One region of the Rhizobium sp. NZLR10 genome, then DNA from elsewhere that is predicted to be linked to it. Evidence: predicted binding sites of a transcription regulator. Region 1 holds the regulator's gene; each other region holds the start of a gene.
What was found. Region 1 encodes LexA, which represses DNA repair genes until DNA is damaged. Its sites were predicted from a motif close to TGTTCNNNNTGTGTTCNG; they were not measured.

Region 1 (10,560 bases):
CGGCCATGGCGCCCGATTCGAGCGTGCGGCCCTCGCCTTCAAGAACGTACTTGCCGTCCTTGAAGAATTCCGTCGAGGCGCAGTCAAGGCCGAGGCACATGTCGTCGCCCGGTGTATAGCCGGCTTTCTCGATCGACTTCATGATGAAGTCGAGAGCCTCGGGCGCGCTCTTCAGGCCGGGTGCAAAACCGCCTTCGTCGCCGACATTGGTGTTGTGGCCCTGCGCGGCCAGTTCCTTGCGGAGCGTATGGAAGACTTCCGAACCCATGCGTACGGCTTCAGCGATCGTATCGGCGCCGACCGGCAGGATCATGAATTCCTGGAAATCGATAGGATTGTCGGCATGGGCGCCGCCGTTGATGATGTTCATCATCGGAACCGGAAGCAGGCACGCGGACGCGCCGCCGACATAACGGTAGAGCGGCAGGCCGGAGGCCTGGGCGGCAGCCTTGGCGACGGCCAGCGATACGCCGAGAATGGCGTTGGCGCCGAGGCGCGACTTGTTCGGCGTGCCGTCGAGCTCGATCATGATGTTGTCGATCTGGATCTGGTTTTCGGCATCGATGCCGCCGATCGCGTCGAAGATCTCGGTGTTGGCGGCATCGACCGCCTTTTGCACACCCTTGCCGAGGTAGCGCTTGCCGCCGTCGCGCAGCTCGACCGCCTCATGCGCGCCGGTCGAAGCGCCCGAGGGAACGGCCGCGCGGCCCATGCTGCCGTCTTCGAGATAGACATCAACTTCGACGGTGGGGTTGCCACGGCTATCGAGAATCTCGCGGGCGATGATATCGGTGATTGCAGTCATGGGTTCTTCCTGCTCGGTGGGTGATCAATCGTTCGAAGCCTGTCATAATCGAAGGCGTGCAAATTACAATGGCGCATTGCGACACCCTCGACCTGCATGTCTGAACGTCGCTATAGCACGAACATGTCAGGCTTTTGACTGTCAGCCCTTGGCGACAGCATCGAAGGCGAGCAGCTTTTCCAAAAGCCGCGGCATGTCTTTGAGATAGACCATGTTCGGGCCGTCGGACGGTGCGTTGTCGGGGTCCTGATGGGTTTCGACGAACACGCCGGCGATACCGGTCGCCACCGCTGCGCGCGCCAGCGTTTCCACAAATTCCCGCTGACCACCGGAGGAATCGCCCTGCCCGCCCGGCTGCGCCACGGAATGCGTTGCATCGAAAACAACCGGCGCGCCCATCGACGCCATGATCGGCAGCGAGCGCATGTCGGAGACCAAAGTGTTATAACCGAAGGAGGCGCCGCGTTCGCACAGCAGCACGTTCGGATTGCCGCTGGCATTGAGCTTCTTCAGGACGTTTTTCATATCCCAGGGAGCGAGGAACTGGCCCTTCTTGACATTGACGGCGCGGCCGGTCTCGGCGGCGGCGATCAGAAGGTCGGTCTGGCGGCAGAGGAAAGCCGGGATCTGCAGGACATCGACCACTTTTGCCACCGCGGCGCATTGCTCGGCGGTGTGGACGTCGGTCAGGACGGGAAAACCGAACTCCTTCTTCAGGTCGGCGAAGATCTGCATGCCCTTTTCAAGCCCGATGCCGCGTTCGGCAGAGAGCGAGGTGCGGTTTGCCTTATCGAAGGAGCTCTTGTAGACGAGACCGATGCCGAGTTTGGCGCAAAGCTCCTTCAGTGTGCCGGCAACCATGAAGGCGTGGTCGCGGCTCTCCATCTGGCAAGGGCCGGCAATCAGCGACAGGCGGCCGGTATTGGAAAATGTGACCTGGCCTGCGCCCTCGCCGATCCTGACTTCGGAATTCGTATCAGTGCTCATCGTGTTTCCTCGAAGGCGAAGAGCGTGCCCTGCCCGGGCGCGGGCTTCACCAGAATGCGATTGTTCTTGCGCGTGTAGGTCACTCCGTTAGCAGCCAAATGCGCTTCTGTCACGGCAAGATCGGTGACGGCAAAGAGGATAGCCCGGCCGCGCAGGCCGCGGTCGGCGGATGCGACGGCGATCTCGAAATAGGCCTCCAGCCCTTCCGGCGTCATCAGGCTGATTTTCGCATTCGGCGCCGCGATATTAACGCCGAAACCGGTTTTCTCGACGGCCGATTGCGCCGTTGCAAGGCTGACGAAGGCGGCGAATGCAGAGGGGTCCGGCGCGCAAAGCGCGATCTCGGCAATGCCGGTGACGCCATTGGCATGCGTCTCTAGCGCACCGCGATCGGCCGGCAGAGGATTGATGCGCTCAACACAGAAGAGGAAGAAATCCGGCGCGCGCAACTCAGCGGCAAAGGCCAGCTTGAAGCCGGCCATGGTCTCGGAACCGTCCGGCATTTTCATCGGCCGGCTGAACTGCAGCATGTCGCCGGCGCTCGATCCGCTGCCGACGAAGCTCCGATGAGCGCGGCCGGCATCCCCGGTGCCGAACGCCACCGCCGAAAGCCCCTCCTCGCCACAGCGGAAGCGGAAGGCCCGATTGCGGGCGGTGAAGACATTGCCTTGCCGCGCCGATGCCTCGCTCTCCTCGCGGCTGGCGATACCGAGCGGCTCCAGATAGGTCTTGTCGGCAAAGAAGACGCAGGCATTCTCCGTTCCGAAGGGATGGCGGGCATCGGCGGCAACGGTGAAGCCAAGCTTGCCGAGCCTTTCGCGCGCCAGGTCGATATTGACAACGGGCAGCACGACATGATCCAGCGGGTGCGGTTTGGCCGAGTGCTCGTTCATGATATCCCTCCCTGAAACGCAAGAGGGTGCGACAGCGCCACCTTCAATGCAAGACATGTGCGCCAATCCGGCGAATGAAAATAAAAAACTCAACGAGTTGGCGGCAAGTTTTACGGAAATTTAGCTACTTGCGGAACACATATGGAACATATAGTGTTCTGTTCTGGATTTGTTTCAATCAAGGGGTCACACGTCGATGCTCACGCGCAAACAACAGGAGCTCCTGCTTTTCATTCATGAGCGCATGAAGGAATCCGGCATTCCGCCCTCTTTCGACGAAATGAAGGATGCCCTGGATCTGGCCTCGAAATCCGGCATTCATCGTTTGATCACAGCGCTTGAAGAGCGTGGCTTCATTCGCCGCCTACCGAACCGCGCCCGGGCGCTCGAGGTCATCAAGCTTCCGGAGGCCTACAGCCCGAGCATCCAGCCCCGGCGCGGCTTTTCGCCAAGCGTCATCGAGGGCAGCCTCGGCAAGCCGCAGCCGGTCGCCGCCCCCGCTCCTGCAAAACCGGTCGCCGATAACGGCAACTCCGTCTCCGTGCCGGTCATGGGCCGGATCGCTGCCGGCGTTCCGATCTCGGCGATCCAGAATAACACCCACGACATCGTCGTTCCCGCAGACATGCTCGGCTCCGGCGAACATTATGCGCTGGAGGTCAAGGGCGATTCGATGATCGACGCCGGCATCTTCGACGGCGACACGGTAATCATCCGCAACGGCAGCACCGCAAGTCCCGGCGACATTGTCGTTGCCCTGGTCGATGACGAAGAAGCGACGCTCAAACGTTTCCGCCGCAAGGGCGCCTCGATCGCGCTGGAGGCTGCCAATCCGGCTTATGAGACCCGGATTTTCGGGCCGGACCGCGTCAAGGTGCAGGGCAAGCTCGTCGGCCTCATTCGCCGCTATCACTGACATTGGAGAGGCCGGATTCGGCAAAACTGTTGCTGCGCCAGTCATAGGCGCGATGGCGCTTCCATGGGCGCGACAGGGTTTCGAATGCGGTCACGACCTCCAGGCCGGCATCGGCGAAGCGCAGCTCGACGGAGCCAGTCCTGCGCAGCGTCTCACCGGTAAAGAGCGTCGCTCCTGATCGGCAGCTGTTGAACCGCAGGCGGACCGACGTCACGACGATATCCGCCGCGTCGCAAGCCGGACCGAGATAGGCAGCGTTGTCGATGACGGCAACCACATGACCATTGCCGAGCCTTGATGTGCACCAGGCCTTTTTGACGCAGGAAAAGCGGTTTGCTTCACCACCGGCGACAGCCGCCCGCATCGCCGCCCTCGCTTCATTCTGCTGATCGCGGGAAAGCCTGACGCGGCGGTCGTCTCCCTCCGGCGGGACAGCGGGACCATCCAGCATTTTCGGCGGGAAATGCGTCGGCAGGACAAGTGCTCTCTGCCACTGATCGAAGATGAAATCCGGCGGGTTTTCGCGGTTGGAAGCGATTGCCGCAGCCGCGACCACTGCGACGAGACTGCCATCCTCCGAAATCACCAGATCCGGCGCCCGGGGAAGCGGCAGAAGCAGCACGCCGAGCGTAGAGACGGCGATAATCGATGTGCCGATATGGCGCAGCCGGGTGCGCAGCAGCGTCAGCAGCAGAAAGCCGGCCACGGCGACAGCGAAATACCAAGCCGGCAAGCGGCCGATGCCGATATCACCGCCCCAACCGGACACCGTTTTGGCGACCGCAATCACCAGGTCGAGGCCGAGGCCGACCACCTTCCAGAGCGGAACGTCCAGACCGAACGGCATGAGCAACATCGCCAGCAGCCCGGCCGGCATGACGATGAAGGAGATGATCGGCATCGTCGCGAGATTTGCCGGCAGCCCGTAAGCGGTCAGGCGATGAAAATGTTCGATCGAAAACAGCGCCGTGGAAAAACCGCCGATCAGCGAGGTCAGGAAGACGCCGCCGAAGAAGCCGGCGACGGCAACGACCGGTCGGAAGACCGGCAGTTTCAGCAAGGCGTTTTCGCGGACGCGCCGGTCCTTCCACAGTTGATAACCCGATACGAGTGCCAATGTCGCGGCAAAGGACATCTGGAAGCTCGGGCCCAAGACTTCGGACGGCGAAATGGCGATGATGACGAGCGCCGAGAGAACGACATTGCGCAGGCTGATCGACGGCCGGTCGAAGAAGACGGCGACCAGCATGATCGCCATCATGATGAAGGCACGTTCGGCCGAGACCCCGAAGCCGGAAATCAGGTAGTAGGCGGTGACGGCGCTGAGCGCGCCGGCGGCGGCGATCTTCTTTGTCGGATAGGCCTGAGCGACGCCCGGAAAAAGGCTGAGCAGCATCCGGAAGCCGACGAAGAAGATGCCGGCCGACAGCGCCATGTTGAGGCCGGAGATCGCGACAATATGAGCAAGGCCGGACTGGCGCAGCGCCTCCGTCGTCGCATTCGAGATGGCGCGTCGCTCGTCGGTCACCAAAGCAGCGGCAAAAGCGCCGGTGTCGCCGGGCAGGATCGATCGTATGCGGTCGCCAATGCTACTGCGCAGGCGGTAAAGCCATTCCAGCAGAGCTGCCGATGTCGATCTGGCAGCCTGCGGACCCGCCTCCAGATCCTTCTCTGGCGCACCGTAGAAGAAGCCGTTGGCGCCGATGCCATCGAAATAGGCACCGAAGGAGAAGTCGTTGAGCTCGGGAAGTGCGGGGCCTGCCGGCGGCGTCAGTCGTGCCCTGCCGGTGATGAGGTCGCCGATGTCGAAAGGCATGTCGGCGCCGCGGACGATCGCGGTTATGCGTCCCGGCGGCCGCTTCAACTCCGGCGCCTCCGTGCCGGTGACGGCAAGAATGTAGCGCCAGCGCCCACGGCCGTCGCCTTCTCGCCGCTCGACTCGGCCGGTCACTGTCGTCGTCACCGAGGAATCGAGGATCACCGTCGAAGCCCGCCAGCTCTCGAATTGTGCGCAGAGCATGCCGCCGGCCACGAGTGCAGGCGCCAGCAGCGTCGCCCGCAATGCCGCCCGGCTGCGGCCGACGATGAGAACCGCGATCGTCAGCACCAACAGAGAGAGCAGCGATGCAACAAGCGGAAATTCGGATGCCGCAACAAACCAGAAGGCCGCCCCGGCGCCGAGAAACACCGGCGAAAAAAGCAGCAAGCGGCCATGATCCGCCTCCTCGCCCAGCATGCGCATGCCGGCGCCAATCGATTGCCGGGCTGCGGCGAGCAGCCGGTGGCGCAAAGATGTCGTCGACTGCGTCCTGGTCGGCCGTATCACCACGATAGGCGGCGAAAAACCGGAGGGACCGGCTGAGCCGGCGCCTGCTTCCGGCCGCAATTCGACTGTCGTCACTTCCTGCATGTGCCGCCCAAGGTCACCCGCGAAGACGGCCAGAATGCATTCTCTAGTCAAATCCGGCAAGGATAATCGATTGAAATATGAGGGAAAATCGCCAGCGCCAAAACACTAAGCGAATCATTGGCTTCCGATATGCACGGGGCTCATCGCTGCAGTGCCTAAAAGGTGATACCGCAATGCACAAAATGCCGGCACGGTAACTTGGCATTAGCTTCACGATCATATAGCTATCGGTAAGGACGCTTAACCCCTATGGCGCTTTTATGGCGCCACCGCCATTTCGGAGGATCAGCATGACGGATCAAAGCGCTACAATAAAAATCGGTGACAAATCTGTCGACCTAGCCGTCAAAAGCGGCACGATCGGCCCGAGCGTCATCGATATCGGTGCCCTTTACAAGAACACGGCTTCCTTCACGTACGATCCGGGTTTCACCTCGACCGCATCCTGTGAATCGAAAATCACCTACATCGACGGCGACGAAGGTGTGCTGCTGCATCGCGGCTATCCGATCGAGCAACTGGCCGAGCATGGCGACTTCCTCGAGGTCTGCTATCTGCTTCTCTACGGCGAACTGCCGACCACCGTACAGAAGAAAGATTTCGATTATCGCGTCACGCACCACACCATGGTGCACGAGCAGATGAGCCGGTTCTTCACCGGCTTCCGCCGTGACGCCCATCCGATGGCCGTCATGTGCGGCTGCGTCGGCGCACTGTCGGCTTTCTATCATGACTCAACCGACATCACCGATCCGCACCAGCGCATGGTCGCCAGCCTGCGCATGATCGCCAAGATGCCGACGCTTGCGGCCATGGCTTACAAATACCATATCGGCCAGCCCTTCGTTTATCCGAAGAACGATCTCGACTACGCCTCGAACTTCCTGCGCATGTGTTTTGCCGTGCCTTGCGAAGAATATGTGGTCAATCCGGTGCTTGCCCGCGCCATGGATCGGATCTTCATCCTGCATGCCGATCACGAGCAGAACGCCTCGACTTCGACCGTGCGTCTCGCCGGTTCGTCGGGCGCCAATCCGTTCGCCTGCATCGCAGCCGGCATCGCCTGCCTCTGGGGGCCTGCGCATGGCGGCGCCAACGAAGCAGCGCTCAACATGCTGCATGAGATCGGCTCAGTCGACCACATTCCAGAATATATCGCCCGCGCCAAGGACAAGAACGATCCGTTCCGCCTGATGGGCTTCGGTCACCGCGTCTACAAGAACTATGATCCGCGCGCCAAGATCATGCAGAAGACGACGCATGAGGTGCTCGGCGAACTCGGCATCAAGGACGATCCGTTGCTCGAAGTGGCGATGGAGCTTGAGCGCATCGCGCTCACCGACGAATATTTCATCGAAAAGAAGCTCTATCCGAACATCGACTTCTATTCCGGCATCACGCTGAAGGCGCTGGGCTTCCCCACGACGATGTTCACCGTGCTCTTCGCGCTTGCCCGCACCGTCGGCTGGATCGCGCAGTGGAACGAGATGATCGAGGATCCGGAGCAGCGCATCGGCCGTCCGCGCCAGCTCTATGTCGGCGAACCGAAGCGTGACTACATTCCGGTTTCGAAGCGCTGATCGCTTCCCCAACCAACGAAAAACCCGGTCACCTCAGAAGCGACCGGGTTTTTTCTTTTTCAGCACGTCGAGAAGGATTTCGGCGGCATGTTCGCCGGGCGGTTTTTCGGTCTGCATGCGCTGCCAGATAAGATCATAACCTTCCTTCATCGCCTTGAGCTGGTAGGTATCGGCTGACAGTCTTTCTATCCAGCGTGCGAAACTTGCGCCGCGAACGATATCGTTCAGGTATTCCGGCACGACCGCGTAATCGGCAATCAGGTTTGGCAGCGCGCCTGTCCAGGTCTTGATGCCCGATGTCAGCAGACGCATGATCCAGTCGACCTTGTAGGCGGAGACGACGGGAACATCGGCAAGCGCCAGTTCAAGAATGACAGTTCCGGATGCCGCCATGGCTGCATCGGCTTCAGCGAAGGCCTGCCATTTTGCTTCCGCGCCGACCACGATCTCCGGCTTTACTTCCCATGCTGCCGTCAATTGGCGAACCAGCGCTTGCCTGTGCGTCACCGTCGGCAGAATAAAGCGCATCGGCCCATTGCGGGCGGCAAGTTCGCTTGCGGCGACTTCGAAATGCGGCAGGAGCTTCTGAATTTCGGAGGAGCGTGAGCCGGGCAGAAGAAGGATCGGGCCGTTGCCGGGCTGCCTGCCGGCGCGCAGGCGCCGGGTTTCCAACAGCGCAGGGTCGGCGGTCAGGCGATGACCGACATAGGTGGTTGCCGGGCCGTTGAGGCGCTGCATCGTTGCCGGCTCGAAGGGCAGGACGGCGAGCACATGATCGACATAGGCAAGCATGCGCGTGGCGCGATATTCCTTCCAGGCCCAGACGCTCGGACAGACATAATTGACGACAGGCAGGTCCGGCAGCGCGGTGCGGACCCGCTTGGCGACGCGATGGGTGAAATCCGGGCTGTCGATAATGAGGAGAATGTCAGGCTTTGCAGCGATGATGGCGGCGGTCGTCTGGCGGATCAGGGTATAGAGCTTTGGCAGCCGGCTCAGCACCTGGGTGATGCCCATGATCGACAGCTCGGAGAAATCGAACAGGGATCTCAGGCCCTCGGCCTGCAACCCCTCGCCGCCGACGCCGACAAGCTCCACCGGGCCGGCATGAATCCGCTTCAGGGCAGCGATGAGATCAGCACCGAGCAGATCACCCGAGACCTCACCGGCAATGACGGCGATCTTCAGCGGCGCCCCGTTCATTCGAGCCCCCATGCCGGCAGCCCACGATCGATGCCGCAGACAAAGAGTCCGGCCTCATCGGCAGCCTTGATGACGGCGGCACGGTCGAGCACCAGTGAGCGGCCGGCCTCCACCGCGATTCCGGCAAGACCGGCTTTCGCCGCGTTCAGCACAGTGGAAACGCCCATCGCCGGCAGGTCGGCGCGGATATCCTGCTGTGGCTTGCAGAGCTTGACGAGCGCGCCGCGCCGCCGCGGCGAAATCCGCCCGGCGGCTCTGAGACTTGCGACACGGTCCAGCATCTCATCGGTGCCCTCTAGACCTTCCAGCGCAACGACACGCCCGCCGATGCTGATGGCGCCCTGCCCGACATCGAGCCGGCCGAGCATGTCTGCGGCTTCGGCTGCGCGGCTGATATCGCGCCTGTCTTGCTCGCCGGGCACGACGGCACCAAGCGGGCCGACAGAGGCAAGGAGGTCGGGGGCAATTTCATGGGCGCCGACGACGCGGCGGCCGTTTCCTTCAATCAGCCGGATGACCATCTGCAGAACCGTGTCGTCGCCGCCGGACAGCAGGGTCCGGATGGCGGCTGGCACTTTCATCAGGATGCGCAGCGTCGGGCGCACCTCGCGCCATTCCGGCCGGCGGGCGACGCTGCCCGACATCACGACCCGGCCGACGCCATAACGGTTGAGCAAGCCATCAAGAGCTTTGAAATCGCCGATGCCGATAACGGCATGGTCATAACCTTCCCAGCGCCGGTCGCTTTCGTCTTTTAGCGCAACGATGACGGGATTTTCACCTGCCGCACGCGCAGCTGCGGCGACATAGGAAGGCAGAAGACCGCCGCCGGCGATGATCGCCAGCCGGCCCGCAGCGGTTTCGCCTGATAAAGCCACGGACTAGCCCTTCTGCCCCCGGGTCGGCGAGGAGAGAGCGCGGTCACTGTCGGCGGCGATGAAATCGAGGATGTGGACCGCCTGCTCGCAATCGGCATAATCGTCGCGAATGGCGGCGGCGTTTTCGCGGACCGAACCCGTTCCTTCGAAGATCGACTTATAAGCGCGACGCACCCTATGGATGACGGCACGGTCGACGCCGGCGCGCGTCATGCCGACGACATTGAGGCCGCTCAGCAACCCGGGATTACCGTTCAGCATGCCGTAGGGAATGACGTCGTAGCTCACCGCCGAAAGCCCGCCGACGAAGGCGTGGCGGCCGACGCGCGTGAACTGGTGAACGGCCGAGCCCCCACCCAGGATGACGCGATCCTCGATGACGACATGGCCGGCGAGCATGACATTGTTCGACATGATCACGTGATTGCCGACCCTGCAGTCATGCGCGACATGGGAATTAGCAAGGAAGAGGTTGTTATCGCCGACGATCGTCTGGCCGCCAAAATCGGCCGTGCCGGTGTTCATCGTCACGCCTTCGCGGATCGTGCAGTTGACGCCGACCGAAAGCGTCGTCTCCTCGCCGCCGTGATGCACGCTCTGCGGATCGCCGCCGATGACGGCCATAGGAAAGATGCGCGTGCCGTTGCCGATCACGGTGCGGCCGGTGACGACCGCATGCGACAAGAGCTCGACATTTTCATGCAGGACGACGTGCGGCCCAACATGGCAGAACGGACCGATCTTGACGCCCTCACCGATAACAGCCCCGTCTTCGACGACAGCCATCGGATGAATATGGGCGCTTTCGGCGATAGTGCTCATGCCTGTTCCTTACGAACGATCATCGCGCCGATATCGGCTTCGGCGACAAGCGCGCCGTCAACCTTG
Region 2 (10,560 bases), 150 kb from region 1:
GCGTCGTGATCCTTTCCAGATCTTCGGGCGACGCCGGCCGCATCGTCATTCCGCCGCAGCCGCCCTCTTCGCCGGCCGCCGTTCCAGCAATTCCTTGAGGAAGTGCCCGGTATAGGAGCGCTTCTCCTTGACGATCGCCTCGGGCGTGCCGAAAGCCACAATCTCGCCGCCGCCATCACCGCCTTCGGGACCGAAATCGAGCACCCAGTCGGCCGTCTTGATGACTTCGAGATTGTGCTCGATCACCACCACGGAATTGCCCTGGTTGACCAGTTCGTGCAGCATTTCAAGCAGCTTGGCGACGTCGTGGAAATGCAGGCCGGTCGTCGGTTCGTCGAGAATGTAGAGCGTGCGCCCCGTCGAGCGTTTCGACAGCTCCTTGGCCAGCTTGACGCGCTGTGCCTCGCCGCCCGACAGCGTATTGGCCTGCTGGCCGACCTTGATGTAACCGAGGCCGACATCCTTCAGCGACTGCAGCTTGTCGCGCACGGCCGGCACCGCCGCGAAGAAGTCGACGCCTTCCTCCACCGTCATGTCGAGCACGTCGGCGATCGACTTCTGCTTGAAGGTGACATCGAGTGTCTCGCGATTGTAGCGCTTGCCGTGGCAGACGTCGCAGGTGACGTAGACATCGGGCAGGAAGTGCATCTCGATCTTGATGACGCCGTCGCCCTGGCAGGCCTCGCAACGCCCGCCCTTGACGTTGAAGGAGAAACGCCCCGGCTGGTAGCCGCGCGCTTTTGCCTCCGGCAGGCCGGCGAACCAATCGCGGATCGGCGTGAACGCGCCGGTATAGGTCGCCGGGTTCGAGCGCGGCGTGCGGCCGATCGGCGACTGGTCGATGTCGATCACCTTGTCGATATGCTCGAAGCCGTCAATGCGGTCGTGATCGGCCGGGTTTTCGCGCGCGCCCATGACGCGGCGCGCTGCCGATTTATACAGCGTCTCGATCAGGAAGGTGGATTTGCCGCCGCCGGAAACGCCGGTCACCGCCGTGAACACCCCGAGCGGGATTGCCGCCGTGACGTTCTTCAGATTGTTGCCGCGGGCGCCGACCACCTTGATCTCGCGGCCCTTCTTCTGTCTGCGGCGCTCGTTGGGAACGGGAACGCCGAGTTCGCCCGAGAGATATTTTCCGGTCAGCGACTTCGGATTGTCCATGATATCCTGCGGCGTGCCGTGGGCGATGACCTCGCCGCCATGAATGCCGGCGGCCGGGCCGATATCGACCACGTCGTCGGCCGTCATGATCGCATCCTCGTCATGTTCGACGACGATGACGGTGTTGCCGATGTCGCGCAGGTGCTTCAGCGTGTCGAGCAGCCGGGCATTGTCGCGCTGATGCAGGCCGATCGAAGGCTCGTCGAGCACATAGAGCACGCCGGTCAGCCCCGAGCCGATCTGCGAGGCCAGCCGGATGCGCTGGCTTTCGCCGCCCGACAGCGTGCCGGAATTGCGCGACAGGCTGAGATATTCCAGGCCGACATCGTTGAGGAAACGCAGCCGGTCGCGGATTTCCTTGAGGATGCGCACGGCAATCTCGTTCTGCTTGGCGTTGAAGCTGGCCGGCAGCGTCTCGAACCAGTCGCGGGCGACGCGGATCGACATGGCAGTCACTTCGCCGATATGCAGCGTGGCGATCTTCACCGCCAGCGCTTCCGGCTTCAGGCGGAAGCCGTTGCAGGAAGGGCAGGGTGCTGCCGACATGAAGCGCTCGATGTCCTCACGCGCCCAGGCGGAATCGGTCTCCTTCCAGCGCCGCTCGAGATTGGTGATGATGCCCTCGAAATTCTTCTGCGTCGTATAGGAGCGGGCGCCGTCGGCATAATGGAATTCGATCTTGTCGTCGGTGCCGTTGAGAATGACGTCCTTGGCCTCGTCGGAAAGATCGTTCCAGCGGGTGCCGAGCTTGAAGCCGTAATGTTTGCCCAGCGCTTCCAGCGTCTGATTGTAATAGGGCGAGGTCGACTTGGCCCAGGGCGCGATCGCCCCGTCGCGCAGCGTCCGTTCCGGCTCGGGCACGATCAGGTCGCGATCGATCTTCTGCTGGGCGCCGAGGCCGTCGCAGGTCGGGCAGGCGCCGAAGGGATTGTTGAAGGAGAACAGTCGCGGCTCGATCTCCGGAATGGTGAAGCCGGAAACCGGGCAGGCGAATTTTTCCGAAAACAGCACGCGCTCATGCGTCTCGTTGAGCGACTTGTTGGCCGAACCGCCGGCCGAGGTCTCTTCCAGCGGCAGCGGCTTGTCGGCGAATTCGGCGACCGCCAGCCCGTCGGCGAGCTTCAGGCAGGTTTCCAGGCTGTCGGCTAGGCGGGCCGAGACATCCGAGCGCACGACGATGCGGTCGACCACCACGTCGATGTCGTGCTTGTATTTCTTGTCGAGCACCGGCGCCTCGGCAATCTCGTAGAACTGGCCGTCGACCTTGACGCGCTGGAAGCCCTTCTTCATCAGCTCCGCCAGTTCCTTCTTGTATTCGCCCTTGCGCCCGCGCACGAGCGGCGCGAGAATATAAAGACGGGTGCCTTCGCCGAAATCGAGCACGCGGTCGACCATCTGGCTGACGGTCTGGCTTTCGATCGGCAGGCCGGTCGCCGGTGAATAGGGCACGCCGACGCGGGCAAAGAGCAACCGCATATAGTCGTAGATCTCGGTCACGGTGCCGACCGTCGAGCGCGGGTTGCGCGAGGTGGTTTTCTGCTCGATCGAGATCGCCGGCGACAGTCCGTCGATCTGGTCGACGTCGGGCTTCTGCATCATCTCGAGAAACTGCCGGGCATAGGCGGAGAGGCTCTCGACATAGCGCCGCTGGCCCTCGGCATAGATCGTGTCGAAGGCAAGCGAGGATTTGCCGGAGCCCGAAAGCCCGGTCATGACGATCAGCTTATTGCGCGGCAGATCGAGATCGATGCCTTTGAGATTATGCTCGCGCGCGCCGCGGATGGAGATCGTCTTCAGTTCGCTCATCGTCTCAGCTTGGTCCTTTGGGATAACAGCCCTTATTTAGTGATGCCGAACGGCGAGTCGAGGCTGAATGTCCGCAACACTGAAGGTTTTCGATTCTGTTGACAGGATCATACGGATAAACTAGAACAAAGAAAGAACAAAAATCCTGATGGATGCATGCGGTGTTCTGACGGAGAAATATGTGGATTAAGTGCCGCCCATGCGCATCGGCGGTCGTTGATGGTTTAAGGTGCGCCGATCGATTGAAACGCCGCCGGGCAGGGCGGCAGGTAGGGTGAGAGCATGGCTGGTAGCGTAAACAAGGTAATTCTGATCGGAAATGTCGGTGCGGACCCGGAAATCCGCCGCACCCAGGATGGCCGGCCGATCGCCAATCTTCGTATTGCGACCTCGGAGACCTGGCGCGACCGCAATTCCGGCGAGCGTCGTGAAAAGACCGAATGGCACACTGTCGTCGTCTTCAACGAGGGCCTGTGCAAGGTCGTCGAGCAATATGTGAAGAAGGGCGCCAAGCTCTATATCGAAGGCCAGTTGCAGACCCGTAAGTGGCAGGACCAGCAGGGACAGGACCGCTACTCGACGGAAGTGGTGCTGCAGGGCTTCGGTTCGACGCTGACCATGCTCGACGGCCGCGGTGAAGGCGGCGGTGCAAGCTCCGGTGGCGGCCGTGGCGGCAGCAGCAGCAATGATTATGGCGACGACTACGGCGCCCCGGCTCCCTCATCATCGCCAAGCCGCGGCGGTGGCGGCGGTGGCAACTTCTCGCGGGATCTCGACGACGACATCCCGTTCTGATCGGCCGTTCGTGGTTTATGATTTATCCGAGAGCATGACGTCTTTAACGGCGTCATGCTCTTTTTCTTTGATCTCGCGGCGGATGCCGTTTTCAGTGCGGCGTTGCGCTGATCAGATTGAACGCCGATTTCGCCCCGTCGACGACGAACTGTGCGGCAAGGGCCGCGAGGATAACGCCGAGAAGCCGCGTCAGAATTGCCCGGCCGGTGACGCCGAGGAAACGGTCCAGCCGTTCGGCGATCAGCAGCATTAGGAAGGTCAGCAGCAGATTGGCGGCAATGACGCCGATCAGTTGGGCTTTCCCGATGGAGGTGGCGAGCGTGCCGGCAAGCAGGATCGTCGCCGAGATGGCGCCCGGGCCGGCAATCAGCGGCAAGGCTAGCGGGAAGACGGCGATATTCTCGATGTGATCCTTGGTGATGGCCGCTTCGGTGGCCTTCTCCTTGCGTTCCTGGCGTCTTTCGAAGACCATCTCGAAGGCGATCCAGAACAGCAGCAGACCGCCGGCGATGCGGAAGGCGCCGATCGAAATCCCGAGCACGCCGAGTACGCCGGCCCCAAACAGCGCGAAGACGGCGAGGATGATGAAGGCGATAACCGAGCCGCGCAGCGCCACCTGCGTGCGCTGGGCGCGGCTCATGCCCATCGTCAGCCCCAGGAAGATCGGTGCGAGCCCCGGCGGATCGATGGTGACCAGCAGCGTCGTGAAGGCGTTGATCAATTGGTCGGCGCTTGCCATCGTCTCTCCGGAACCCCATATAGTCGGGTGGTTTTTATGCGTGGTTTTATGATTGTGAAGCGGCGATTCCGATTTGGCAAATATCCCGCGGCGGCCCGCGGCGGATTTGTCCGGTTCGGCCGCGCAACTTGCATGTTTTACCCTCTTTAAGCCGCAAAAGCCTGTTCAAAACGCCCGGTGAAATTGGCGCTGCAACGGGCTTTCCGCTATAAATCTTCAAGTGATTCTAGAAGAGATCGTGATCTGTTTTGACTGAGCAAACACCCCCCGGCGGCGGGAAGCTCCCGCCAGGCATCGAGCCCATCTCCATCATGGAGGAAATGCAGCGGTCGTATCTCGATTACGCCATGAGCGTCATCGTTAGCCGCGCGCTGCCCGACGTGCGCGACGGCCTGAAGCCCGTGCACCGGCGCATCCTCTACGGCATGTCCGAGCTTGGCATCGACTGGAACAAGAAATACGTCAAATGCGCCCGCGTCACCGGTGACGTGATGGGTAAATTCCATCCGCACGGCAATTCCGCGATCTATGATGCGCTCGCCCGTATGGCGCAGCCCTGGTCGCTGCGTCTGCCGCTGATCGACGGCCAAGGCAATTTCGGCTCGGTTGATGGTGACCCGCCGGCGGCCGAACGGTACACCGAATGCCGCCTCGAAAAGGCTGCCCATTCGCTGCTCGACGATCTCGACAAGGAAACCGTCGATTTCCGCGACAACTATGACGGTACGCTCTCCGAGCCGGTTGTGGTGCCGGCCAAATTCCCGAACCTGCTCGTCAATGGCGCAGGCGGCATCGCCGTCGGCATGGCGACCAACATCCCGCCGCATAATCTCTCCGAAGTCATCGACGGCTGCATCGCGCTGATCGACGATCCGGCAATCGAGCTGCAGGATCTGATCCAGATCATTCCCGGCCCCGATTTCCCGACGGGTGCGAAGATCCTCGGCCGTGCCGGCATTCGCTCCGCCTATGAGACTGGCCGCGGCTCGGTCATCATGCGCGGCGTCGCCGCCATCGAGCCAATGCGCGGTGACCGCGAGCAGATCATCATCACCGAGATTCCCTACCAGGTGAACAAGGCGACGATGATCGAAAAGATGGCCGAGCTGGTGCGCGACAAGCGCATCGAAGGCATCTCCGACCTGCGCGACGAATCCGACCGCCAGGGTTATCGCGTCGTCGTCGAATTGAAGCGCGACGCCAATGCCGAGGTCATCCTCAATCAGCTTTATCGCTATACGCCGCTGCAGACGTCCTTCGGCTGCAACATGGTGGCGCTGAACGGCGGCAAGCCGGAACAGCTGACCCTTCTCGACATGCTGCGCGCCTTCGTCTCCTTCCGCGAAGAAGTTGTTAGCCGGAGAACAAAATTCCTGCTGCGCAAAGCGCGCGACCGCGCCCATGTGTTGGTCGGTCTCGCGATTGCCGTCGCCAATATCGACGAAGTCATTCGCGTCATCCGCCAGGCGCCCGATCCGCAGTCGGCCCGCGAAGAATTGATGACCCGCCGCTGGCCGGCCGAAGATGTCGAAAGCCTGATCCGTCTGATCGACGATCCGCGCCATCGCATCAACGAGGACCTGACCTACAATCTCTCCGAAGAGCAGGCCCGCGCCATCCTCGAACTGCGCCTTGCCCGCCTGACGGCCCTTGGCCGCGACGAAATCGGCGACGAACTCAACAAAATCGGTGAGGAGATCAAGGATTACCTCGATATTCTCTCCTCGCGCGTCCGCATCCAGACCATCGTCAAGGACGAACTCCTCGCTGTCCGCAATGAATTCGGCACGCCGCGCCGCACCGAGATCATCGATGGCGGCCTCGAAATGGACGACGAGGATCTGATTGCTCGTGAAGACATGGTCGTCACCGTCTCGCATCTGGGCTATATCAAGCGCGTGCCGCTGACCACCTATCGTGCCCAGCGCCGCGGCGGCAAGGGCCGCTCCGGCATGACCACCCGCGACCAGGATTTCGTTAGCCGGCTATTTGTAGTCAATACGCATACGCCGGTTCTGTTCTTCTCCTCGCGCGGCATCGTCTATAAGGAGAAGGTCTGGCGCCTGCCGATCGGCACGCCGACCTCGCGCGGCAAGGCGCTGATCAATATGCTGCCGCTTGCACCCGGCGAGCGCATCACTACCATCCTGCCCTTGCCCGAGGACGAGGAGAGCTGGGACAATCTCGACGTGATGTTCTCGACGACGCGCGGCACGGTTCGCCGCAACAAGCTGTCGGACTTCGTCCAGGTCAACCGCAATGGCAAGATTGCCATGAAGCTCGAGGAGGAGGGCGACGAAATCCTCTCCGTCGAGACCTGCACCGAGAATGACGACGTGCTGCTGACGACGGCGCTCGGCCAGTGCATCCGCTTCTCCGTCGACGACGTCCGCGTTTTCGCCGGCCGGAACTCGATCGGCGTGCGCGGCATCAGCCTTGCCGGCGGCGACCGCATCATCTCGATGACCATCGTCCGCCATGTCAATGCCGAGCCGTGGGAGCGCGCCGCCTACCTGAAGCGCGCCGCCAACGACCGGCGTCTGACGACGGGTGAGGCCGAGGAGATCGCGCTGGTCGGCGAGGAAGTCACCGAGGAGGGACAACTGAGCGACGAGCGTTACGAAGAGCTGAAACAGCTTGAGCAGTACGTTCTCACCGTCTCCGAAAAGGGCTTCGGCAAGCGTTCGTCGTCCTACGATTTCCGCATCTCCGGCCGCGGCGGCAAGGGCATTCGCGCCACCGATACGTCGAAAACCGGCGAGATCGGCGAACTGGTCGCGGCATTCCCCATCGAGGACGGCGACCAGATCATGCTGGTTTCCGATGGCGGCCAGCTGATCCGCGTGCCGGTCGGCGGCATCCGCATCGCCAGCCGCGCCACCAAGGGCGTCACCATCTTCTCGACGGCCAAGGACGAGAAGGTCGTTTCGGTCGAGCGCATCAGCGAGCCGGAGGAGGACGAGACGGAGGAGGCCGTCGAGGTCGCCGACGGCGCCGCTATTACCGACGAAGATGCTGCGGGCGAAGCGCCGATTGCCGATGGCGATCCGGGGCCCGCCGAGGAATGATCAGATGAACGGGGCGGCTTCAAGCCGCCCTTTTCTTTTCAGTCCGGGGAATGGTTTAAAGCCACGCCCAAAGAAAAAGCCGGACGCTGGGTGCATCCGGCTTTGAATGGCCTTAGGCGACGGAAGGGTGCCGCTCAAGGTGGGGAAGAGGGAAGTAAAAAAGGAAAGTCAGAACGCTCTATGTTTTTCGTTCAGCGCCTTTACCTCTTCGCCTTCGCGCCGGAGCGCTGATATCGTCGAGGTTACTGACACGATGAACATGACGCTGATAAGGGCCGTGAGCACTGTCAAGATCGTGAACATAGGCATTCCTTTCCTGGGGAGTTGCGTTCCCGCCCCTCAGTACTGGCCCAGTACGGCCGTCCGGGCCGAAGCATAGGGACCATAAACCTTGGACGTATCAATCTTCTGATCATAGAGAGCGACAGTTGCAGTCAGCATGCCCGTGACCATTACCATCCAGAGCACGTTAATCATCGTAATCTTGCCGGGCATCTTTAGTCCTTCCTGCCGCGATAATCGCATCTATGTGTCGGTTGAATGAACGCATCCGTTTTAAAATGGTTCCGCCGGATGTTGACGGGTGTTTACCAACGCCGATCTGAAGCCTCCTTGAATGTCTCGTTCATCTGGCGTTCAGATTCGAACGTCGTTTTTCGCGCAGCCGGCCTTGAGCGCGCACGATCGCCGCATGCTCGGCAAGCGCCGGCCGCACCCAGCTCACCTCGTAGCGATCGGCGAAATAGCCATAGGCCAGCTCGGCGGCGAGGGAGGAAACGACGGCAAGTGCAACGAGCACGATCAGCATGGACTTGGTCTTTCGAGGGGGCGCCGGATGCCGGAATGGCATCGGCTGTCTTGATGATTTGAGTTAAGCAGATCCCGTCTGAAACCGCCTTGAACGGGCCATTCATCCGCCGTTCAACCGTCCGGGACGATTGGCCAAATCACTTGCGGCAAGGCGGCATCCGTGACAAAAGGCGTCAAACCAACGGTCGGGCCAGATGACGACAGCTTTTTATCCGGGGTCCTTCGACCCGATCACCAATGGGCATGTGGATGTTCTGGTCCAGGCGCTGAACGTCGCCGAAAAGGTGATCGTCGCGATCGGCATCCATCCCGGCAAGGCGCCGCTCTTTTCCTTCGAGGAGAGAGCCGAACTGATCCGCCGTTCCCTGGCGCAAGCGCTGCCCGGCAAGACCGGCGACATCGACGTCGTCGCCTTCGACAATCTGGTTGTCGATGCCGCCCGCAGCCATGGCGCCACGCTTCTGATCCGCGGTCTTCGCGACGGCACCGATCTTGATTACGAAATGCAGATGGCCGGCATGAACAGGACGATGGCGCCCGATATCCAGACCATCTTTTTGCCGGCGGGCACGGCCTCGCGGCCCATTACCGCCACATTGGTCCGCCAGATCGCCGCCATGGGCGGCGATGTCAGCGCTTTCGTGCCGGCCGCCGTCTTGCAAGCCCTCACATCCAAGCGCCCAGAATAGCAAGCGCCAAAACCAACAAACGCAAAGACTAGCAAGCGCAAAGACCAGGCGGAACCCGCCGCAACGGAGCCCATATGAAACTGTTTTATCTCGCATTTGCCGGCGTGCTGTATCTCGCCTCCTTCGCGGGGGATGCGTTCGCCCAGTCGGCTGATCATTATCTCACCATCCAGCTGAAGAACGGCCCTGTCGTCATCCAGCTGATGCCTGAGGTTGCGCCGAAGCATGTCGCTCAGATCGAGGCGCTGGCCAAGAAGGGCGAATACGACAACGTCGCCTTCCATCGCGTCATCGACGGCTTCATGGCCCAGACCGGCGACGTCAAATACGGCAACATGGAAAAGGGTTTCGATGCGAGCCTCGCCGGCACCGGCTCCTCCGATATGCCTGATATTCCGGCCGAGTTCTCCAAGACCCCGTTCGTGCGCGGCACCGTCGGCATGGCTCGTTCGCAGGATCCGAATTCCGCCAATTCGCAGTTCTTCATCATGTTCGCCGAAGGCTCCTTCCTCAACGGCCAGTACACCGTCGTCGGCAAGGTCGTTTCCGGCATGGAGAATGTCGACAAGATCAAGCGCGGCGAAGGCCAGAACGGCGAAGTCAAAAGCCCCGACCGGATGGTCAAGGTTACCCTGGGCAAGAAGTAAGTTACCAGAGAAACAAGAGGAGAAGACAATGGCCGAGATCAAGGATCCCGAAAACACCGTCATTCTGGAAACCACCAAGGGCAAGATCGTCATCCAGCTTTTGCCGCAGGTCGCCCCGGAGCATGTCGCCCGCATCAAGGAACTCGCCCGCGAGAAGGCCTATGACGGCGTCGTCTTCCACCGCGTCATCCAGGATTTCATGGCCCAGACGGGCGACGTCGAATTTGGCAAGAAGGGTTCGGAAACCTTCAATCCCGGCCGCGCCGGCATGGGCGGCTCCTCCAAGCCGGATCTGAAGGCTGAATTCTCCGCGACGACCCATACGCGCGGCACCTGCTCGATGGCCCGTTCGCAGAACCCGAACTCGGCCAATTCGCAGTTCTTCATCTGCTTCACCGATGCACCCTGGCTGAACAAGCAGTATTCCGTCTGGGGCCAGGTCATCGAAGGCATGGACAACGTCGACAAGATCAAGCGCGGCGAGCCGGTTTCCGATCCGGATTCGATCGTCTCGATGCGGGTTGCCGCCGACGTCTGATTGTGATTTCTGCTGAAACCCGCTCTTGCGCCTAACCGCGTGGGGGCGGGTTTCGCTTTGAAAGTACCGTTATGCGCGTAGACCTTTTCGATTTCGATCTGCCCGATGAACGCATCGCATTGCGGCCCGCCGAACCGCGCGACAGCGCGCGCCTGCTCGTCGTCAATCCCCACGCGGAAAGCGTGCCTGATGCTGAACGCGTGCTTTCTGATCATCGCGTCGGCGATCTGCCGTCCTTCCTGCGGGCGGGCGATGCGCTGGTCTTCAACGACACCAAGGTCATTCCGGCCCAGCTCGAGGGCATCCG
Region 3 (10,560 bases), on a different contig from region 1:
TGTGACGATCTCCGGGTTGATGAACACCTGCGGCTGCTTGTCCTCGCCCTCGCGCGCGATGTCGATGACCAGCATCCGGCGCGGTACGCCGATCTGAACTGCCGCAAGGCCGATGCCCGGCGCGTCGTACATGGTTTCCAGCATGTCGTCGGCAAGGCGCTGCAGGTAGGCGTCAACCCGCTCGATCGGCTTGGAGATCTGACGGAGAACGGGATCGGGAAGAATGATGAGTGGCTTGATGGTCATGGCGTTCCCATAACCCATCTTTTCCGACTATGGAATTATCCGGCAGGCGGGGAAGACGCTTTTTTGCATCCCCGCCTGGAATTTCGCCATATTCGCCTCAGGCCGCCCGGCGGGCAGCGATGGCGGCATGGCCCTCGGGCCGGGCGCGGAAGCGGCGCAGCAGTTCGATCAGGTTCTCCACCTCGTCCTTGAGGCGGCGGGTTTCTGCCGAGGAGTGCTCAACCATGTCCGAATTCTGCTGGGTGATCGCACCCATGTTGCGGACCGCGATGCTGACCTCATTGACGCCGGTCGCCTGGTCGCGGGCGGCGGCGGCGATATCGGCGACGAAACGGTTGATGATGTCGATGCGGCTGATCATGTCGTTCAGCGCCTCGCCGGTACTGGAGACGATGCCGACGCCCTCATTGACCTGGGTCGAGCTCTGCGAGATCAGGTTCTTGATCTCCTTGGCGGCTTCCGCCGTGCGCTGGGCGAGCTGGCGGACTTCCTGGGCGACGACGGCAAAACCCTTGCCGGCATCACCGGCACGCGCCGCTTCGACACCAGCGTTCAGCGCCAGAAGATTGGTCTGGAAGGCGATCTCATCGATGACGCCGATGATCTTGGAGATCCCGGTCGAGGATTTCTCGATGCCGGCCATTGCCGAGACGGCGCTGGTGACGAGTTCGCCGGAGTTCTTCGCCTTCTGCTGCGTCTCGCGCACGGCAGCCGATGCCTTTTCGGCATTGGCGGCCGTCTGGCCGACGCTGACGGAGAGCTGTTGCAGGGCGGCTGAACTCTCCTCGACGCCTGCCGCCTGCTGGGCGGTGCGCAGCGCCAGGTCGTTGGTCGCAGTGGAAATGATATCGGCGCCGCCCATGATCTGGCCCGAGGCCTCGCGCACGGATGCGAAGGACTTGCGAAGGGCGCCGACGGCGCGGTTGTAATCCTCGGCCATCTGCCGGAAATTACCCGGCAGGTCGGACGGCAGAGTGGCTTCGAGATCGCCGTTCGACAGTGCTTCCAGACCGCGGCGCAGTTGCTCCAGTGCCATCGCCTGGTCGGATTCGGCCTTGGCGCGCTGCTCTTCCAAGGCGCGACGCTTGGCTTCGAGCGTTTCGAGATAGACCGAGATGGAATAATCCATGTCGAGCATGCCAGCCTTGATGACGGCCGACAGCTTCTCGGCCAGCAGCTTGCCTTGCTGGCGCGCGAAGACCGGCGGCCACTGCTTTTCCATGATGCCCTTGACGAGTTCGGACATGACGATGGCGTAACCGCCGATATACCAGCGCGGCTCCAGGCCGATGCGGGCGTGCGTCCGGCCGACCGCGGTGACGCCGTCGACATAACTGTCATCGAACGCACCGCCGGCGAGATTGGCCCGATGATCCTGCTGGCGCTGCTTGGCTTTGCCGACATGGTTCTTGTCGGCAAAGAAGCCGGCGACAGCCGGGGTTCTGGCAATCTTGGCGTAGAATTTATCGAGGGCGCCGCCGATCAGCTCGGTGATGACAGGGCGCAGATCCCGCATCGACTTGCGCGCCGCCTCGTCGAGTTCGATGAAATCGAGACGCTGCCTGAGGGCACTGTCGGTCTGCTGGGAGGTCATCGGGATCTCTGTACTTGGCGCGAGTGCGCGGGAAGGAATTCTGCGCCGCAGGTTTTGGCGAATATGGTTGAGCAATAGTTAAATCGAGGCGCAATTTCTCCGAAGGAGCCAGCAGAAGCAGCGGCGTGCGAGGATAGTGGCGACCGCCAATTCCGTTCACCCTTTGATCTATATATTACCGTCTCTTCTGGTATGGTTGCGACATGACCGTCAATTCCGATTCGTTCACTGTGTCGCTTGCCTCGATCAGCCCGGCCATGCTGGCGCTTGCCGGCGGGGTTCTGTTGGCGTTTGTCCTGCTGGTGATCGTGCTGCTGCGGGGCGCGAGCCTTCGCCACGAGCAGGCGGAGGAAGCGAGCTTGCGCGCTGGGGAAAGCGACGCGCGCATGGCCGAGCTTCTCAGGATCCAGGCGGAGATGCAGGGCCGCATCGCGGCGATGACCGAGGTCTTCGGCGCGCGGCAGAGTGAACTCAACCAGACGATCAGCCAACGCCTCGACGGCATGTCGCAGCGCGTCAACTCGACGATCACCGACCAGACCAAATCGACGCATGAGAACCTGCAGCGGCTGCAGGAAAGGCTGGCGGTGATCGATGCCGCGCAGAACAATATCCAGACGCTCGCCAAGGATGTCGTCGGGCTGCAGGCCATTCTGTCCAACAAGCAGACACGCGGCGCCTTCGGCCAGTCGCGGATGGAGACCATCGTCGCCGACGGCCTGCCGATGGGCGCCTATGCCTTCCAGCAGACGCTCACCAACGGCTCGCGACCGGATTGCACGATCCGCATGCCGAACGGTGCGCCGCCGCTGGTGATCGACGCAAAATTCCCGCTCGAAGCCTGGAACGCGATCCGCGACGCCGGCAGTCCCGAGGCCGGCAAGACCGCCGGCCAGCAGTTCCGCCGCGACATGGAGGTCCATATAAGGGACATTTCCGAGAAATATCTGATCCAGGGCGAAACCCAGGACACGGCCTTTCTCTTCGTGCCGTCGGAATCGATCTTCGCCGAGATCCACGAAAACTTCGAGCCGGTGGTGCAGAAGGCGCACCGGGCGCGCATCGTCATCGTCTCGCCGTCGCTGCTGATGCTGTCGATCCAGGTCATCCAGGCCGTGCTCAAGGACCAGAGCATGCGGGCGCAGGCGCATCTGATCCAGGGCGAGGTGGCGATCCTGATGGACGATCTCGGCCGCCTCGACGAGCGGGTGCGCAAGCTGCAGGGTCATTTCGCCCTGGCGCAGAAGGATATCGACATGGTGGTCACCTCGGCCGACAAACTCACCAGGCGCGGCGCCAAGATCGAAGCGCTGGAATTCGAGGCAGGCGGCGAGGCCAAGCCTGCTCGCGACAGCGAACCTGCGGCCAAATCGGTGGAAAGCCGTACCGGTCTTCTCAAGCTCAGGGTGGTTGACGAGGAGTGACCGCTTCGGGCAGTGTCTCGCCCGAATGAAACAGCAGGAGCATGATGTCTTTCGAAAACAGCGCACACTTTTCGGCATCATGCTCTATCGAAGAAGTGGAGCATGCCGCCGCCGCATGCCCCAAAAGACGGGACACTCTTGATGATAACAGTTTTCGGGTCCATCAACATGGACCTCATCGCCACGACCGAGCGCCTGCCGAAGCCCGGCGAAACGGTGGCCGGCAACGGTTTTGCCACAGCCGCCGGCGGCAAGGGCGCCAACCAGGCGCTGGCAGCGCGGCGCGCCGGCCGCTATGTGCATATGGCCGGCGCCGTCGGCAAGGATAGCTTCGCCGCCGATGCCCTTTCCCTGCTCGATGATGCAGGAACCGATCTTTCTCTCGTCAAACATGTCGACGGTCCCACCGGCACGGCGCTGATCCTTGTCGGCGGCGACGGCGAAAACATGATCGCCGTCGTTCCCGGCGCCAACGGCCTGGTCGCGCCTGAGGATGCCGAGACGGCGATCGGCGGCATGAAGGAAGGCGATATCCTGATGCTGCAGCTCGAAGTGCCGGCTGCAGCCGTCGAACGCGCCCTGTCGGCCGCCCGCGCCAAAGGCGTCACCAGCATCCTCAACCTTGCTCCTTTGATCTCCGATGCGCCGCGTCTCGGCCGACTTGCCGATATCGTCATCGCCAACGAGACCGAGTTCGAGCGGCTGGCCGGCCAAGATGGCATGGATGCGCAGGCGCGTGAGGCAGCCCTGACCCGGCTGCATGCCGAAACCGGCCAGACGTTGATCGTGACGCTTGGCGGCGACGGCGTCGTCGCCATCCGCGATGGGGCGGTTTCAAGGGCGCAGGGCCTGAAGATCGAACCCGTCGATACGGTCGGCGCCGGCGACACCTTCTGCGGCTATTTCGCTGCGAGCCTCGACGAGGGCCTCGATTTTGCCTCGGCGCTGCGCCGTGCGGCCGTTGCCGGTTCGCTCGCCTGCCTCAAATCAGGGGCACAGCCTTCGATCCCTTCGGGTGAAGACGTCGCAGCCCGGATATAGCGGGGTTTCCTTGCGAAGCCGCCGGTAAAACTCCTGCTGTTTCAGGGAATTCCGGCGGTTTTTGCCTGACGCGCATCGCATCGAAGGTGATTCATGCGGCGCGCTTTCTGCAGATCCTTATCGCAAAACTGCTGCACAGGTTTGCAGGGCCTGGTTCACGCAGCGTTCGACGTCTGCTCTTCATTGAGGAAGGCGTAGATCGCCGAAGCGGAATCGGTGGCGCGCAGCTTGGCGACCAGATCGTGATCGCGCAGCACGCGGGCAATCCGCGACAGGGCCTTGAGATGATCAGCACCCGCGCCCTCCGGCGCCAGCAGCAGGAAGACGAGATCGACAGGCTGGTCGTCCAGGGCCTCGAAATCGACAGGCTGCTCCAGCCGGGCGAAGATGCCGACGATCGAATGGATGTTGACCAGCTTGCCGTGAGGAATGGCGATGCCGTTGCCGACGCCGGTCGAGCCAAGGCGTTCGCGCTGCAGGATGACGTCGAAAATCTCCCGTTCGGAGAGCCCGGTGATCCTGGCGGCTCTTGCGGCCAATTCCTGAAGCAGCTGTTTCTTGGAATTTACTCTGAGGGCGGGAATGATCGCATCCTGATGGAGCAAATCTGCCAATGCCATTTCTTTTTCCTTCTGTCGCCTTGATCAAATGCAAGGAGCGGCGGCAATACCGCCGCTCATAGCCCTGATCTCAGCCTTTGATATTGGCTGAATCGATCCAGCCAATATTTCCGTCGTGCCGACGGTAAACGATATTCAGATGTTCCTTGCCGGGGCTGCGGAACAGGAGAAGCGGCTCGTCGGTCATGTCGAGCGCCATTACGGCGGTGGCCACCGACATGGTCTTCAGCTGCTTCGTGCTTTCGGCGACGATCGCGGGCGCGAAATCGTCGGGGATTTCATCTTCGTGGTCAGGAACGGAATCCATGACCGTGTAGGCGACTTCTGCAAAACCGTTCAGATGGTTTCCGGCGTGATGGTCCTTCAGCTTGCGCTTGTAGCGGCGCAGCCGTTTTTCGATGCGCTGGGAAGCGGCGTCGAAAGCCAGCTGCGGGTCCGTCGCCTCGCCGGCCGCATGCAGCACCACCCCACTGTCGAGATGAAGCTTGCAGTCTGCCGAGTAACGAGAACTCGCCTTTTCCACGGTCACCTGACCCGAATATCCCCCGTCGAAGTATTTCGTGATGGCCATACCAATTTGGTCCTCGATCTTTTGACGGAACGAGTCACCAATTTCCATATGTTTACCGGACACACGCACACTCATGGAGTTTCCCTTCTTATCGTCGTTTGCGGGTATCAGTTTACGCCAAGCCTCAGGTTCATCCAAGCACTTCGCGCAATCTCAAGCAAGATCGGCGTCAGCCTGGGGGTCCTTGGTGCCCTTCTGATGCTGGGGATAACTCCAGACGCCGTTTGCGGCATCGATTGCGGCGGGCTTCTAGCCAGCCGTTGTCGAAAAGTCAATAGGGCGAAAAACCGCGATGCTAATGCGCGTGCTGCGTGCGACAGGCGCGTGCGAATACAGGGCCTGCCGCCGACCGCCAGCCAATGATTTCTAGACACTTCTCGCCTTGATTGCACTCACCCTTGCCGGGATCGTCATGGCTGCGACACCGAGGATGACGCAAACGAGTCCAATCCAGGCCGTCGGGCTCAGCCTTTCGCCGAGGAAAACGATGCCGATCGTCACTCCGATCGGCACCCTGAGATAGGCTTGCGACGTCGTTCCGACCGAACCCAGCGTCTGGACGAGACGGAAATAGATCGCAAAGGCAAGGGCCGTCGAAAAGGCGGAAAGAGCCAGCAGCGCCAGGATCGATGCGCCCGAGGGATCGAGCGTCCACGGCCGGTCGACGACGAGGCTGACCGGCAAGAGTATGACCGCGCCTGAGATCAACGAGCCGGCCGCCGGCACGGCGGGTTCGAGCCCCTTGAAGTTCTTGCTGAAAATCGCCGCGCCTGCATAGCAGGCGGTCGCCAGGATGATGGCGAGTTGCGCCATCAGGCTTTTGCCGAGACCGCCGAGCACCTCGACGCCGATGACCAGGCAGATACCGGCAAGCCCTGATATGACGCCGAAAAGCTTTCGCGCCGTCACCTGCTCATGGCGGGCTATCAGCACGGTCAGCAGGAAGGTGAAGATCGGCGTTGCCGAATTGAGGATCACAGCCAGCCCGGCATCTACGGACTGCTCCGCCCAGGCGATCAGCGTGAAGGGAATGACGCTGTTCAGACAGGCCTGAATGAAAAAACGCCGCCACATCGCGCGGTCACTGGGCAGGCGGATTCGTCGATAGCGGAGGACGACAAGCAGGATGCCGCCGGCAATCAGCGTGCGGACGGCGATCAACGTCACCGGCGGGATCGTCTCGACACCGATCTTGATGAAAGTATAGGAGGCCCCCCAAAGGGTTGCCAGCACCAGCAGCAGGAGAAGCTCCCTGGCAAGCTTCGGATTGTGCGGCGTCATGGTCGGCTTTCCCAAGTTCGTTCAAGACGTCAGAGAAATAGCGGGATTTGGAGCTCGATGCTTCGATCAAGACCGAAGCATTGCGGCGTCAGAAGCCGGCGACCTTGGCGAGCGCCCGCTTTTCGCGGCGCCGCTGGACCGAAGAGGCGATGTTCATGGCCTCCCGGTATTTCGCAACCGTGCGGCGGGCGAGATCCACGCCGCCCTTCTTCAGCATGTCGACGATATCGTCGTCGGAGAGCACCGCGTCAGGGCTCTCCTGCATGATCAGCGCGCGGATCTTGTGACGCACGGCTTCGGCCGAATGGCTGTCGCCACCGGCGACGGCGCTGATCGAGACGGTGAAGAAATATTTGAGCTCGAAGAGACCGCGCGGCGTCAGCATGTATTTGTTCGAGGTGACACGGCTGACGGTGGATTCGTGCATCTTGATCGCCTCGGCGACCGTCTTCAGGTTCAGCGGACGCAGGTGGTCGACGCCGTAAAGCAGGAAGGCGTCCTGCTGGCGGACGATCTCGCTTGCCACCTTCATGATGGTCTTCGCCCGCTGGTCGAGGCTGCGCGTCAGCCAGTTGGCGCTCTGCAGACAATCGGAGAGGAAGGCGTGATCTTCGCCATTCCGGGTCACGCGGGAAAAGTAGGACTGGTTGACGAGCACCCGCGGCAGCGTATCCGGATTGAGCTCGACCAGCCAGCCGGTATCCGAGGAGACTCTGACGACCACGTCAGGCATGATCGCTTCGGAAACACCGGCTTCGAAACCGCTGCCGGGCTTGGGATTAAGCTGGCGGATTTCACCGAGCATGTCGAGAAGGTCCTCCTCGTCGACGCCGCAGAGCCGCTTCAGCGTGGCGAAATCGCGTCGCGCCAACAGTTCGAGGTTTTCGACGAGCGCCTGCATGGCCGGGTCGTATCGATCCTTCTGCCGGAGCTGGATCGCCAGGCATTCCGCGAGACTGCGGGCGAAAACCCCCGGCGGATCGAGCGTCTGGAGGGCGGCAAGCACGCGCTCGGCGGCCGTGAGGCTGGTGCCCAGCCGCTCACCGGTCTCGACTTGCAGATAACCGGCATCGTCAAGCTGATCGACGAAGTTCTGCGCGATCAGCCGATCGGCAACGTCAGGCAGGACGAAGGGAATCTGCTGGGCGAGATGATCGCGCAGCGACACCTGTCCGGCGACGAAATCGTCGAGATCATAATCAGCGCCCTCGCCGCCGCTGCCCGGCATCGATTTCCACTGGCCGACCAACTCCGGCGCATCGAGGCGCTGCGGCGCGCTGTCATCGGGAAAGACATTGGTATAGTTGGCGTCGAGTTCGTCGTTCAGCCGGCTGGTGCTGGCACTGCCGCCATTGTCGTACCAGTCGCTGGAGAGCGCTTCGGTGCGGTTGTCGTAGCCGTCGTCCGAGCCTGCATCCTCCGGCGGATGACCATAAGGCTCGTCTTCGGCTTCGCCACGTTCGCCCCCTGCCTCGCCGTCATTCGACGGAAATTCGAGCAGCGGGTTCTTCTCCACTTCCTGGGCGATGAACTGGCTGAGTTCGACATGCGTCATCTGCAGCAACTGGATGGATTGCATCAGTTGCGGTGTCATCACCAGGGATTGGTTCTGGCGCAGGAAAAGACTGGCGGACAGTGCCATGACGGACGCGAAACTCCCTCGATTCCTCCGGGAAACCGCGTCCGATCAAGGCTTCAGGCCGCGGAAGTCCAACTGGCCCAAAAATTGCTTTTTTATCTCATTTGGTCAAGCGGAACTGTGTCGGCGCGGTTAATTTCTGTGGTGGGACAGGTGCAGCCGGAAGGCCTGCGCCGTTTCAGGACGACTGGGGCGCACCTTCTCTGTCTTGGCATCGTCCGCGTTCAGAGGCTGAAATTGTCGCCGAGATAGAGCCGGCGCACTTCCGGATTGTTGACGATGTCATTTGCCCGGCCATGGGTCAGCACCTCACCGGCATGGATGATGTAGGCCCGGTCGATCAGGCCTAGGGTCTCGCGCACATTGTGGTCGGTGATGAGAACGCCGATGCCGCGCGCGGTCAGGTGGTGGACGAGATTCTGGATGTCGGCGACCGAGATCGGGTCGACGCCGGCGAAGGGCTCGTCGAGCAGCATGAAGGTCGGATCGGTCGCAAGGGCGCGCGCGATTTCGAGGCGGCGACGCTCACCGCCTGACAGAGCGACGGCGGCAGTCTTGCGCAGCTTCTGGATATGAAACTCCTCCAGCAGCTCGTTCAGCTTCTGCTCGCGCTCGGCCTTGTCCTTGACATGCACTTCGAGCACGGCACGGATATTCTCTTCCACGGTCAAGCCGCGGAAGATCGAGGCTTCCTGCGGCAGGTAACCGACGCCGAGGCGTGAGCGGCGGTACATCGGCATGGTCGTGACATCGTTGCCGTCGATCTCGATCGTGCCTTCATCCACCGGCACGAGGCCGGTGATCATATAAAAACAGGTGGTCTTGCCGGCGCCGTTCGGTCCGAGCAGGCCGACGGCCTCGCCCCGGCGCACCACCAGAGAGACGCCGTTGACGACCCGACGCGTCGCATAGGTCTTCGTCAGACCGCGTGCGATGAGCGTTCCCTGATAGCGGCTCTTGTCGGCGGCACCCGCAGCTTGTGGCCCGGGCTTGCCGAACATGGTGGATAGCGATGATAATTTCACGTGGGAGGCCGGCTTCTCAGTTCTGCTTCTGCTGTGCATTCGGCTGCGATTTCGGATCGAGCTGAATCTGGACACGACCGCCGCAGCTTTCAAGCTCCGCCTGGCCGGTCTGCATGTGAACCGTCAATTTGCAGCCGGTGAAGACGTTCGGCCCATCCGACAGAATGACCTTATTTCCCTGATCCGCCGTCAGGGTGAATGTCTGCGAGGCCATGTCGAAATTGCCGTCATCGGCGGTCGCAGTCTGCGTGCCCGAGGTCAGCAAGACCTTGTCCGTCACCAGGATCTTGTCGATATCGGCACTTCCCGATGCAAGCGAGGCCGACTGCTGCGGCTGCGTTGCCGGTTGGGCGGCAGGTTGCGCCCCGTCCGCCGCCGGCTTTGCCGCCTTGTCCTTGTAATAGACGGTCATCTTGCCGGACTGCATCGTCGTCGTCCCCTGAACGACCTTGACTTTGCCGGTGAACAACGCGGTGTGTTCCTGGTCGTGAATCTCCAGCTTATCGCTTTCGATCTGGATCGGCTGGTCGTTGGAAAGCTTCATGCCCGGCATCGAGGCCGTCGCCTGCTGCGCGCCCGCGCCCGATGCCGTCAGAATAAGGGCAAACGCGCCGGCAATGAACGCCAGGCCAGTCTTGCAAGTGGAAATGCGACAATCTTTTGTCATGGATGACCCGGCTGGTTAAGTGCCCTGTTTATGGATGGTGGATGGATCGACATTCATGCGAACATTTCCCTCGAATGTGATCACGCGCCCCTTATCGGTTATCTGGAGCGTCTTCGCAACAATGGAGGCATTGTCCTTGGTGATGGTGACGGGGTCGTCGCTCTTCATGTTTCCGCCCTTGATGTCGAGCTGGGCGGACTGGAAATTCGCGTTGAGGCCGCTGCTCAGCACCAGGGTGAAGGGGGCCGTCATATGCAGGTTGTCGGTAGCGCGATTGTAATCCGCCGTCGAGGCGACGACACGGGCGATCAGCCCGTCATTCATCGGCACGGCAGCCTTGATGGTCTCAAGCGTGATGAGATCGGGATTGCGGATATCCTGCAACGCCCTTTCGGCGAGCATCGAATAGTTGATGCCGTCGGAATTGCGTCCAGCGATCGCCGGCTTTTCCA

Region 2: a site for LexA is predicted at 3,089-3,106, ahead of uvrA (excinuclease ABC subunit UvrA). Genes of this name have one in related genera too.
Region 3: a site for LexA is predicted at 1,994-2,011, ahead of HJB82_RS17135 (DNA recombination protein RmuC). Genes of this name have one in related genera too.

Annotation. Positions count from the first base shown of each region.
Region 1 is NZ_JABDWE010000002.1:211,861-222,420, reverse strand. Features, by position in the region: gene eno (phosphopyruvate hydratase) at 1-805, opposite strand, end outside; gene kdsA (3-deoxy-8-phosphooctulonate synthase) at 947-1,792, opposite strand; gene HJB82_RS04295 (VOC family protein) at 1,789-2,685, opposite strand; gene lexA (transcriptional repressor LexA) at 2,882-3,601, shown strand; gene HJB82_RS04285 (ComEC/Rec2 family competence protein) at 3,582-6,011, opposite strand; gene gltA (citrate synthase) at 6,302-7,591, shown strand; gene lpxB (lipid-A-disaccharide synthase) at 7,625-8,794, opposite strand; gene HJB82_RS04270 (LpxI family protein) at 8,791-9,672, opposite strand; gene lpxA (acyl-ACP--UDP-N-acetylglucosamine O-acyltransferase) at 9,676-10,494, opposite strand; gene fabZ (3-hydroxyacyl-ACP dehydratase FabZ) at 10,491-10,560, opposite strand, start outside.
Region 2 is NZ_JABDWE010000002.1:359,326-369,885, forward strand. Features, by position in the region: gene HJB82_RS05000 (GNAT family N-acetyltransferase) at 1-49, opposite strand, end outside; gene uvrA (excinuclease ABC subunit UvrA) at 46-2,967, opposite strand; gene HJB82_RS05010 (single-stranded DNA-binding protein) at 3,250-3,762, shown strand; gene HJB82_RS05015 (MarC family protein) at 3,854-4,501, opposite strand; gene gyrA (DNA gyrase subunit A) at 4,750-7,569, shown strand; gene HJB82_RS05025 (hypothetical protein) at 7,909-8,064, opposite strand; partial or broken gene HJB82_RS05030 (hypothetical protein) at 8,195-8,483, opposite strand; gene coaD (pantetheine-phosphate adenylyltransferase) at 8,574-9,068, shown strand; gene HJB82_RS05040 (peptidylprolyl isomerase) at 9,143-9,715, shown strand; gene HJB82_RS05045 (peptidylprolyl isomerase) at 9,744-10,253, shown strand; gene queA (tRNA preQ1(34) S-adenosylmethionine ribosyltransferase-isomerase QueA) at 10,325-10,560, shown strand, end outside.
Region 3 is NZ_JABDWE010000010.1:183,193-193,752, reverse strand. Features, by position in the region: gene def (peptide deformylase) at 1-246, opposite strand, end outside; gene HJB82_RS17140 (globin-coupled sensor protein) at 344-1,840, opposite strand; gene HJB82_RS17135 (DNA recombination protein RmuC) at 2,044-3,264, shown strand; gene HJB82_RS17130 (ribokinase) at 3,406-4,305, shown strand; gene ptsN (PTS IIA-like nitrogen regulatory protein PtsN) at 4,461-4,925, opposite strand; gene hpf (ribosome hibernation-promoting factor, HPF/YfiA family) at 4,996-5,571, opposite strand; gene HJB82_RS17115 (DMT family transporter) at 5,863-6,777, opposite strand; gene rpoN (RNA polymerase factor sigma-54) at 6,866-8,419, opposite strand; gene lptB (LPS export ABC transporter ATP-binding protein) at 8,641-9,417, opposite strand; gene HJB82_RS17100 (LptA/OstA family protein) at 9,458-10,108, opposite strand; gene lptC (LPS export ABC transporter periplasmic protein LptC) at 10,124-10,560, opposite strand, start outside.